Regions from separate parts of the Pseudoalteromonas piscicida genome, predicted to be linked through region 2. Evidence: predicted binding sites of a transcription regulator. Region 2 holds the regulator's gene; the other holds the start of a gene.
The links. Region 2 encodes ArgR, which controls arginine synthesis, uptake and breakdown. Its sites were predicted from a motif close to ANTGAATANNTATTCANT; they were not measured.

Region 1 (6,089 bases), 1.2 Mb from region 2:
CAAGCAGTTGCTGCGCAGTTTTACGACTCCACAGTCTAAAATCAGTGGCTACTTGGTCGTTACGGCTTCGACCTGTGTGCAGCTTTTTACCTAAATCACCCACTTTGTCGATAAGTTTAGCTTCAACATAAGAATGAATATCCTCATGTCCCGCAGTTGCTACACTACGCGGATCAGCAATCACTTCATCCAAAAGCTGTTTCAGCGCAGCGATGATCTGCTGATGTTCGCTTTCAGTTAATACTTCTACTTGCTTTAGCGCACCCGCCCAAGCGATAGAGCCAACAATATCTTGCTCTGCCAATTGATAATCAAATGGCAGAGAATCATTAAATTGCTTAAATGCCTCATCAGGACCTGATGAAAAACGGCCGCCCCATAATGCCATCTCGCTCTCCTACCTTAAGACTGCTTTTGCTTGTTTAACGCCGCTATCCGGCTAGATAGTGAGAATAGACGAATGAATCCCTCCGCATGAGATTGGTCATATACGTCATCTTCACCAAATGTGGCAAAATCTTCGCTGTATAAGCTATTGATTGATTGCTTTTGCACTGCATGTACGTGGCCTTTATAAAGCTTAAGTACCACCTCGCCAGTTGCCTGCTGTGCGAATGACTCTGCAGCAGCTAGAATTGAATCTTTCAGTGGGGTAAACCAGCGACCATCATAAACTAAGTGTGCAAACTCTTCGCTAAGCGCGGTTTTCCATTTACGACAAGATTTGTCTAAGATCAGCTCATCAATCGCTTGTAACGCAGCCATCATCACAGTGCCTCCCGGTGTTTCATAACAGCCACGAGATTTCATGCCGACGAGACGGTTTTCAACGATATCCACACGACCAACACCGTGCGGCGCTGCAATCTCGTTTAACTTAACTAGACACTGATAAGGACTGTAACGCTCACCGTTAACACCGGTGATTTCACCCTTTTCGATTAACACCGACACATATTCAGGCTGATCCGGTGCAGCTTCTGGAGAATTAGTCATGGTCCAAACCTGACCGCTTGGCTCATTCCATGGATCTTCCAATTCACCACCTTCGTGAGAAATATGCCAAGCATTGGCATCACGACTGTAGATTTTAGTAGCAGAGGCTGCACAAGGGATATTACGCTCAGCCAGATAGTCGAGCAGTGATTCACGGCTTGATAGTGACCATTCACGCCATGGTGCAATCACTTTAAGGTCAGGCGCAAGCGCTGAGAAGCAAGATTCAAAACGCACCTGATCGTTCCCCTTGCCTGTACAACCATGAGAAAGTGCATCCGCGCCAACTTTACGGGCGATTTCTACTTGAGCTTTGGCAATAATAGGACGCGCCATCGAAGTACCCAGTAAATATGTCCCTTCATAGATAGCGCCAGTTTTAAGAGTTGGATAAATGTAGTCGCTAACCATTTCTTCTTTTAAGTCGACGATATAGCACTCAGAGGCACCTGATGCGATTGCCTTTTCTTCAACCCCAACCAGTTCTTCTTCACCCTGACCTACATCGGCAACAAAGGCGACAACTTCACAACCGTAGTTCTCTTTTAACCATGGCACAATCGCTGATGTGTCTAATCCACCAGAGTAAGCCAGTACCACTTTTTTAATCTTGCTCATGTTCTTTAACCTCAAACGTAATCTTTGTTTAACAGCGATACCAGCAATGCGTTTTGGGCATGCATGCGGTTTTCAGCTTGTTGAATAATTTTTGACTTTGGCCCGTCCATCACTTCAGAAGTAATTTCAAACTCACGATGTGCTGGCTGGCAGTGCAAAATGGTTTGTGCGCCACAAGCCTCAACCAATTGTTGGTTGATTTGATATGGCATAAAGGTGTCTTTCACCTGTTCAAGTGGTGTTTTATTCCCCATCGAAACCCAAGTATCAGCGTAGAGCACATTGGCGCCAGCCGCCGCTTCTACCCGATCACTGACAAGGACCGAGGCGCCATTTACCGCCGCAATTTGTTCAGCTTGCTTTACAATCTGTGCATCTGGCGAATGGCCTTTAGGACAAACCGCCACAAAATCAGTGCCTAATGTTGCTGCAAGCAACATTAATGAATGCGTTACGTTGTTGCCTTCACCGAGATAAGCGATTTTGATCTGACTGACATCGTCGTAAGTTTCAAATAAGGTGAGAAAATCAGCCAACGCTTGGCAAGGGTGATATAAATCACATAGGCTATTCACAACTGGCACAGACGAAAACTCAGCGAGCGTCTCAAGCGTACTATGATGATTTACACGAGCCACAAGGCCATCGGCCCAAGTCGAAATATTAAGCGCAAAATCTTTTACGGATTCACGCGCCCCCATTGCGCCATTTTGCTGATCTAAATACACAGCATGGCCGCCTAATTTGTGGATACCGATATCAAACGATAGCCGCGTTCTTAAGCTCGGCTTTTCGAATAACGTGACAATCGACTTGCCAGCTAAGGCTTGGTTATATTCTTGCGGTTGATTTTTAATATTTTTTGCAAGCTTTAATAAGTTTAAAACGTTAGTTTGGTCTAATTCCAAACCAGTTAAAAAATGTTTAGTCATGATGTTTTCCTACGGCAGAATTTGTGTACCTACGTGCTCACCATTGAGCAACGCAATTAAATTTTCTGGCTTTTGCCAGCTAGAGATGTACACCCCTCGTCGTAAGTGTTGGGCAGCGTGAAGACTGGTCTTAACTTTGACCTCCATCCCGCCCAGAATGACCTTTTGCGCGATTAACGTTGAAATCTGTTCCGCGTTAAGTTGATTTAATGGCTGTTTATCGCCATCAAGTACCGCCTCAACGTCAGTCATAAAAATAAGTTCTGCACCAAGTTTACTGGCGATAGCAGCTGCTGCTTCATCCGCATTCACGTTGTATAAATGGCCGTCAGCGCCAATACCTACTGAACTAACAACAGGCAACCTATCAAACTCCAACACTGCTTCAAGCATGCCACCTACACTCGCTTCACAGCTACCCACACGGCCAAGCGCTTTTAGTTTTTGAGTTGTGGTAAACCCTGCATCATATAAGCACAGCCCAACGGGCTTGAGCGTGGCGGTAATGGCGTCCGCCATCAGTTGCTTGTTAGCACAGCCTGCAAGTGCACCAACAATATAGGGCATTTGCTCTTGCGGACTGATCCGCAATCCTTGATGTTTTGCAGTAGCAAAACCGGCATCGGTCAGCCACTTATCAACCAGCGCCCCGCCACCATGAACAATCACAAACTGCTTGTGTGGTGCATCCTGTTGAATTTGCTTGATAGCTGAAAACAATGCTTGCGCTGCACCCTCTTGATTCAACACCGCGCCACCTAGTTTTATCACCCAAGTTTGTTTGCTCATGCTGATACTCCTAAACCTTGATAATGCTCAAGTCCCGCCGCCAAGTTCATACACTGTAATGCTTGGCCTGCAGCCCCTTTAAGCAAGTTATCAATCGCGACAACCACGATCAGTTGATTGCCCTTTTGCTGCCAACCAATATCCACAAAAGGTTGATTTTCAACGGCTTTGATTGATGGAAGTTGACTCCCCTTTAACCTGATCAGCGGCTCATCGGCAAGCACCTGGTAAGCGGCATCGACTTGATTTGGTGTGACATTTTCTTTCAGAGTGACGTAGATCGTTTCCAAGATACCACGCTTAAAATTCCCTAAATGCGGCGTAAACAACACTGGGTGTTCAAGGTATTTTTCTATTTCTGGACTATGTCTGTGCGTAAACAAACCGTATGGTGCAAGAGATACTTCGCAAAAGTGTGTGGCGACATTCGCTTTTCTTCCTGCGCCGGTAACACCAGAAACAGCATTGATGATAACTGGCTGCTCTGTTATCAGATCAGCTTGTTGTAATGGCTTAAGTGCATTGAGTGCCGCAGTCGGATAGCAGCCCGCGACCGCCACTAACTTTGCCGTTTTAATAGCATCGCCATACCATTCAGCTAACCCGTATTGCGCTTGCGCTAACCAGTCTTGATGTGGGTGAGAAAAACCGTAGTAAGTTTCGTAGTCTTCATTGCTAGATAAACGGTAACCTCCAGATAGGTCAAAAACCCGTTTGCCCATCTGTAAAAATACCGGTGCAAGTTCCACGCTAACCTTGTGATCCGTGCATAAACACACATAGTCCGATGATTGCTCTATCAATGAAAAAGCTTGCTCATTTAAGGGTTGCAGCTCAATATCTAGCAAGCCCGAATATTCTGGATATAAATCGCTGATGAATTTGTGTTTGTCTAAGCTTTGCTCAGATACAAAGCAATGCGCAAGTGTGAAGGCAGGATGCTTGGCAACCAGCTTAGCAAGCTCAGCGCCACTGTAGCCGCTCGCTCCGATTATAGATACTTTCAACATAGTGTTCTCAAGATTAAAAAAGTTTGATTTGGATTGGTTCTGCTAGTTGTTGAAGTCAAATCGTCGCATTGCTGTTCCAAAATATATTTATGCTAAAAAAGTGAATTGATATTCACTCTAAACATCTTTATATTTTTATGCAAGAACTTTGAATAAGTATTTTAGGAATTTTTATGAAATTACCCGCTTTTATGGAAATGTATCAGCAACTGATCGCCGCGCCATCTATCAGTGCATTAGAAGAAAGTCTCAACATGAGCAATCAGAATGTGATCCATCTACTCGCACAGTGGTGCGAAACGTTAGGGTTTACCGTTGAAGTAACAGAGCTTGAACATGCAAAAGGAAAATATAATCTAATTGCAAGGCGAGGTAGTGGCGATGGTGGGTTAATGTTGGCCGGCCATACGGATACCGTGCCATTCGACGATAGCCGCTGGCAATTTGATCCTTTTAAATTAAGCGAGCAAGATAATAAATTATATGGTCTTGGAAGCATTGACATGAAAGGTTTTTTTGCTTTTGTATTAAATGCAATCTCAGAGCTTGATGAATTACAGCAAAGTGCACCTATCATGATTTTAGCCACCGCCGATGAAGAAACCACTATGGCTGGCGCTCAGGAAATTGCTAAACATCCAAGCTTGAAACCGGCGCGCTGTATTATCGGAGAGCCCACGGATATGGTGCCGGTATTTACCCACAAAGGTCATATGACGACCGCCATCCGTATCGTTGGTCGCTCAGGCCATAGTTCAGATCCGGAGCGCGGCTTAAATGCCATTGAAATCATGCATCAGGTGATTGCAAATTTATTAAAATTAAGAGAAGAATTAAAGAATAAATATTCAACTCCGCATTTTGCTATTCCTTACCCAACTCTAAACCTTGGACACATTCATGGTGGCGACAATGCCAACCGTATTTGTGGCTGTTGTGAACTACATATTGATATGCGCCCTTTGCCTGGTTTAAGCATCAAAGAACTACAAGCCATGCTCACCGCAGCTGTGGCCCCATCAACACACATTATCCAAATAGTGTGTCAGTTATAGATATGCACGAACCCATTCCTGCTTTTACCGGCTCAACGGATTCTGCTTTAGTGAAAATGGCTGAGCGCCTGTCAGGACAACAAGCAATTGCTGTAAACTATTGCACCGAAGCACCATTTCTACAGCAGCTAGGCTGCGAAACTATCGTTATGGGACCGGGTTCGATTAATCAAGCACACCAACCCAACGAGTTTTTAGCAATGGAAAAAATCCAGCCAAGTCAGGATATTATTAAACAACTAATAAGAGAAAGTTGCTTTGCTTAATCATAATTAGAAAGGGCGCTCACCCGAGCGCCCTTTTCAGCTTCGCTTTAAAGGCTAGATTGGTGAGCCTGGTGGCATTTCAAGCGCCTTAAAGCTTTCAGGCCACTCGCCTGAATCTAGGTAGTGATTGATTTGCTGCGCTAGCATATGCTTAAACGCTTGATCGAATGCCACATCACTAAATACCGACGACTGATTAAAGTCTTTTGCTACTTTTGCTAAATAAAACTTTAATTGCGCCTGCACTTCAGGTGCAACTTTATCGTCGTTACTCAGTTTTACTAGCTTAGTTGCACTTAGGTATTGCACGCGTTGCTGTAACTTTTCAGCCATACCTTTGCGGCCTGATTGAGCGAATATCTGCTGATATAATGCATTTAAAAGTGCTTGTGTACCAAAGTATTGAGTATCACGCGCATGCTG
Region 2 (6,089 bases):
CCAAGTAGATTTGGATGCTGCTAAAAAGCGTGGTATCGCCGTATTCAACGCGCCATTTTCTAACACCCGCTCTGTCGCTGAACTGGTACTGGGTGAAATTCTCTTGTTACTGCGCCGTGTTCCTGAGCGTAACGCAAAGGCACATCGCGGTGAGTGGGATAAATCGGCCGACGGTTCATACGAAGCCCGTGGTAAAACGCTGGGTATTATTGGTTATGGTCACATTGGCACCCAGCTTGGCATTATGGCTGAGAATATCGGGATGAACGTAGAGTTTTATGACATCGAAGATAAGCTCACACTCGGCAACGCGACACAGCTACACACGCTTACGCAACTGCTACAAAGAGCAGACGTGGTCAGTTTGCATGTACCGGAGACATCTCAGACCAAAAATCTTATCGGTATGGCTGAAATTGAAGTGATGAAGCAAGGCGCAATCCTAATTAATGCATCACGCGGAACGGTTGTTGATATTGACGCCTTAGCTGAAGCATTAGCAGCAAAGAAACTTTCCGGTGCAGCTATCGATGTATTCCCCGTTGAGCCAAAATCTAATCATGAAGAATTTGTCTCACCACTACGCGAGTTTGACAATGTATTGCTAACCCCGCACGTTGGTGGTTCTACCCAAGAGGCACAAGAAAACATCGGTGTAGAAGTCGCAGGTAAGTTGGCGAAGTATTCAGATAATGGTTCAACAGTCACGGCAGTTAATTTCCCTGAGGTTTCTCTACCTGAATTATCAAACCGAAGTCGTTTATTACATGTACACATAAACCGCCCAGGTGTACTAACACAAATCAACCAAGCGTTCGCTCAGCACGGTATCAATATTGCGGCGCAATACCTACAAACAGATGAGTCTATTGGTTACGTGGTAATCGATGTCGATAGCGACCACTCTGAAGTAGCACTGAAAGAGTTAAGTGCGGTTGAAGGGACTATCAGAGCACGTATTCTTCATTAAGCATAACTATTTGAGGAATTAAACCTCGGACATAAAAAAACCAGTCACTGTGATGCGACTGGTTTTTTTGTATCAACCTGGCTTACGCCATGAAATCAACACCTTCTTTGATGTCTTTTTCAAGTGTCGCTAGCATGTCGTCTTTTGCTTTTTGCTCAAACGCGCTTAGCTCACCGTAAGGAAGTAACTTCTCTACACCGTTTTTACCAAGGATAATTGGCTGTGCAAAGAATGTTGCATCGCCTGTGTTACCTTCAACGTATGCGTACTCAAGTACTTCCTCACCTTGTAGGCCTTTCACTAGTGAGAAGCAGAAACGTGCTGCTGCTGCACCCATTGAAAGTGTAGCTGAACCGCCACCTGCTTTAGCTTCAACCACTTCAGTACCCGCGTTTTGGATACGAGTTGTTAGTGAAGCAACTTCTTCGTCAGTGAACTCAACGCCTTCAACTTGAGAAAGTAGAGGTAGAATTGTAGTACCTGAGTGACCACCAATGACTGGGATCTTAACTTCAGCAACGTCTAGACCTTTAAGCTCTGCGATGAAGGTTTCAGCGCGGATAACGTCAAGCGTTGTTACACCGAATACGCGAGCTGGATCATAAGTACCTGCTTTTTTGAACACTTCAGCAACGATTGGTACCGTGCCATTTACTGGGTTTGTGATGATACCAACAAGTGCTTTAGGGCAGCTTCTAACGATACCTTCAGCAAGTGTCTTGATTATACCTGCGTTAACATTGAACAGGTCAGCACGGTCCATACCAGGCTTACGAGGCATACCTGCAGGGATAAGCACTACGTCAGCACCAGCAAGTGCTGGGTCTAGGTCATCTTTACCATAACCCGCTACTTTTACCGCAGTTGGGATGTGAGATAAGTCAACTGCAACACCAGGTACAACAGGTGCAACGTCATAAAGCGCTAACTCAGAGCCAGCTGGAAGACCATTTTTAAGCAATAAAGATAGAGCTTGACCGATACCGCCAGCGGCACCTAATACAGCAACTTTCATTTGAATTCTCCATAATTTGAAGGTGGAATTGAGTGTGCAGTAAAGATAATGAAAAGCGCTGTTAAACACAAATTAATCACGGTTATTTTCGAGATTTTTTGACTAATGTCTTAAATAAAAGTGTAAAGATCGCGACACTTTGTACACTTATGCTTTACGACTGGCATTTTGGTCGTGCAAATTTGGGAATCTTGGTGGTTTTGTGTAGAATTTAAAGATTAGCCGTAAAAGAAGACAGACTATGCAGCCGCAAGAAAAACAAGAAGCACTGATCAAAGCATTTAAAGCTATTTTAAAAGAAGAAAACTTTGGTTCTCAAGGTGAAATTGTTGATGCTCTAAAACAACAAGGGTTTGACAACGTCAGTCAGAGTAAAGTGTCGCGCATGCTAAGCAAGTTTGGTGCTGTGCGCACACGTAATGCTAAGCAAGAAATGGTGTACTGCTTACCAGCTGAAATGAGCGTTCCAACCGCAAAAAGCCCTTTGCGCCAGTTAGTCGTTGATATTATGCACAACGAAATGATGATTATTATTCGAACCAGTCCAGGTGCCGCACAATTAATTGCGAGGCTACTTGACTCATTAGGCACCGCAGACGGCGTATTAGGTACTATCGCTGGCGATGATACGATTTTTATTGCGCCTGCAAAAGTGTCTGAAATCGACGTTACGTTAGATAAAGTAAAAACGCTGTTCGATAACGTTTAGTCTCTTATTTTTATTAGTGCTAACTCATTAGTTAGCACTAACCACGGTACTTTAATCCCAACAAACATACTTCCGCCACTATCACGATAAACAAAAACGTCAGCTTTAGTTACTCGTCTACCCAGCCAGTTGTCGAATCGCGGCGCAATTATTTAATACTCAACAAAGCAAGGCCGAGCTAGCAGAATTGGCGTTTCAGGCTACACAAGCAGAGCTGATGGCAACGAAGTTAGATGACCATCGTTTTAGCCAACAGCTAAGCAAAGAATTAAGTGAAAAGATCGCGGCATTTTGCCAGCAAAATTTATCGCGCTATTTAACCGAGCTACACCCCTTTTCAGGCGAGTTAAGTGCAACTTACTTAGTTAAAGCCCTTGCCAAGTAAGTTAAGCCGAGACAATTTGACCTTGCATCACAGGCAAAGCACATCAGCGAGCAGTTTATCTCGATGGCAAAGGCCAAAGGCGTATGGCAACAGCTTGAGGATATTCAATCAAGACCAGTTGTTAGTAACAGTTCAGCGTCAAAGAACCCATATATGTTGTAACGGTTGAAAAGCGCTTTAGAGGCGAGTCAAAGCCCATGGATGGGCTTTGGAGATGTAAAGCTAAAAAACCTGAACCCGGGATAATAACTTCTGGCTAGAGTGATAATACGCTTTTGAACTTAGGTATTTTAGTAGCTTAACTAACTTCTTACCCCGAGTTCAGGTTAAAACGTAACTTACTCTGGCATTTTTGCCATCACCGCCAAGAATTCTAGTGACGGTGCAAAAAACGCGGAGCCCATATCGGCACTGGAATAATCCAATATGGGGTCGTATTCATCCCCTTCCCCCAATCGACTTCTAAGTACCTGCTCAAAAGCATCGCCCTTGGCGCTGCAACTTAGCGACAAGCTTCCTTGTTCAAACACGTCACCAAATGGCATGCTTTGATTAAGCAGTAGCGCATTACCGTTTGCGTCTTTCAACTCGGTTAATGCCGCGTGGTTACACGGTTCGCAATCTTCAATTAGGTCATTATCTAGACGTGTACGCCCCATCAATTGCTCTTGCTCAGCAAGCGGCAACTCTTGCCAGCGCAGTAAATCAAACTTGACCCGCTGTACATGAATATAACTACCAAGGTGGTCGGCTGCATTTGGGTTGTGCACGAGAGCAACTTCACGTTTACTACGCCCTCTAGGTGTGTCGGCGCCATAAATAAAGCCATTAAAATCACGACCATCTAAGAAACGAAAGGCGCGCACATGTGCCACCATTTCGACTAGGCCGTTTAGCATATGCAGCACACTTTGAGCAAAGATATGATTAACGTCTTCTCGGTCGGAGCGGATCACGTAAAGCAAGTCAAAAGGCTGGGTATGCACGGTGTGCTCAGCCTCAACAATATGTGGAAAGCTTTTTAACTCTTTAGGAATAAACTCAGGATAGATGTGCGGCCAGTATTGGGCACCAACCGCGACAAAGCTCGATAACATAGACTCAGAAAATCTGTCCTCCAACTCCTCTTGCAAGCGTCCACTATTGGCGAGCGCCGCTCTTAGCGCCTCGTCTTGTCCTTCAAGCACATTGAAGAACAAGTGTAAGCCGTGCAAATTGGCTTCAGCACACACACCTGATTGGGCAAGCGCCATGCTCTACTCCCTGCTTATATTCATTTGCTATTAAGAAAAGAAATTTACAGCATGTGCCTTAATTTTTAAAGAGATTGGTTGATTTAAGTCGAGCGGTTCATGAGCCGGATGCGGGACTTCGAGCTCTTGTCCCTCAAATGCAACACGATAAATGTACTCCGTTCCCATAAAGCGCTGATTGAGTACTTTAACGCTGCCCAGCTCGGCATTTTCTAACGTAATGTGCTGTGGCCTCACATACATTTCGCCCTTCGCGTCGATATTACCGAGTTCAACGAGAGACTTTACAGCACCAAATTGGGTTTCTACCGAAGCGCCATTCACTCGCTGTGCAGGAATATAAATTCCCTGACCCAAGAATTCAGCAACCATTTTGCTCTTTGGTCGTTGGAACAGAGTCTTAGGCTCGCCCACTTGCGCGATTTTCCCTTTATCCATAATTGCCAACCGATCAGCAAAAGCAAAGGCTTCTTCTTTCGAGTGACTAACAAAAATCGCGGAAACTTGCTGATCTTTGATTATACGGCGAATATCGTTAATTAACTGAAACCGCACTTGGGCATCTATATTTGAAAACGGCTCATCAAGCAGCAACAGATTTGGCTTGTACGCCAGTGCTCGCGCAATTGCGACGCGTTGTTGCTGACCACCTGACAGCTCGTGTGGAAAGCGGTCGCTATAGTCTTGCAGCTGCACCAAATGGAGCATTTCAGCCACTCGGTCTTGACGTTCACGCTTGCTTTTTGAAGTTAAACCAAACGCGACATTTTGCGCCACAGTAAGATGTGGAAATAGTGCATAGTCTTGAAACATCATGCCGATATTGCGTTTTTGTGGAGGTACGAAAGTGCCGTTACCATTCATGGCTTTGCCTAAAATACTCACCGAGCCTTGAAATGGTTCAATCAAGCCCGCTATCGCCTTTAGCGTGGTAGTTTTACCGCAGCCACTGGCGCCAAGCAAACAAACAATCTCGTTTTGTTCTACAGTCAGATTTAGGCTATCCACAACGGCTTCACCGTCATAGCGATAAGAGAGATTTTCAAGCACTAAACTATGCATTAACTTCGCTGCTCCATAGAACGGTTTACAACATAAAGCGGAATTAAACCAACCAACACAATAAATAGCGCAGAGACAGAGGCCAGCTCCAGCTGCTCATCACTCACATATTGGAAAACGTGTGTTGCCAGTGTTTCATAATTAAAGGGTCGTAATAACAATGCCGCTGGAAGTTCTTTCATACATTCAATAAAAACCAACAGTGCTGCGGTTAAAATACCGCGACGCAGCAATGGCAGATGTATTGATAACATGGTTTTGAAACGATTGCGACCCAACGAAAAGCTTGCCATATCCAGACTTGGACTGATCCGCTGATAACTTGATTCGACCGCGCCTTGCGCGATCGCATAAAATCGTACAACGTAAGCGAAAACCAGTGCAAAAATCGTCCCACTGAACAGCAAGCCAGGCTCAAATGAAGTACCTTCAAGCCAAGTATTTAGCTTGTCGTCTAATAAAGTGAGTGGAATAAGTACTGCAATTGCCAGCACAGTGCCCGGTAGCGCATATCCGGTACTTGCAAGCTTGCCCGGTAGCGTGGCGCGTTTACCACTGCTAACTCGCTGGTTAAACACCACCAGCATGCTCATGATAATTAATACCACACTCACCCAAAACGCTATTTTTAAACTTTGCCACGCATACAAGAAAAAGTCGTCATTCCAAGCTTGTTCAAAATAGTCGATGGCGTA

Region 1: argC (N-acetyl-gamma-glutamyl-phosphate reductase) is a predicted target of ArgR. The motif match lies at 4,445-4,462, and genes of this name have one in related genera.

What each region holds. Positions count from the first base shown of each region.
Region 1 covers NZ_CP021646.1:3,570,872-3,576,960, forward strand. The annotation lists gene argH (argininosuccinate lyase) at 1-388, opposite strand, end outside; gene B1L02_RS16410 (argininosuccinate synthase) at 403-1,614, opposite strand; gene B1L02_RS16415 (ornithine carbamoyltransferase) at 1,626-2,546, opposite strand; gene argB (acetylglutamate kinase) at 2,556-3,335, opposite strand; gene argC (N-acetyl-gamma-glutamyl-phosphate reductase) at 3,332-4,342, opposite strand; partial or broken gene argE (acetylornithine deacetylase) at 4,519-5,666, shown strand; gene B1L02_RS16435 (zinc-dependent metalloprotease) at 5,721-6,089, opposite strand, start outside.
Region 2 covers NZ_CP021646.1:678,856-684,944, reverse strand. The annotation lists gene serA (phosphoglycerate dehydrogenase) at 1-970, shown strand, start outside; gene mdh (malate dehydrogenase) at 1,053-1,985, opposite strand; gene argR (transcriptional regulator ArgR) at 2,227-2,694, shown strand; gene B1L02_RS24220 (hypothetical protein) at 2,912-3,079, shown strand; gene B1L02_RS03220 (Dyp-type peroxidase) at 3,418-4,332, opposite strand; gene B1L02_RS03215 (ABC transporter ATP-binding protein) at 4,363-5,394, opposite strand; gene B1L02_RS03210 (ABC transporter permease) at 5,394-6,089, opposite strand, start outside.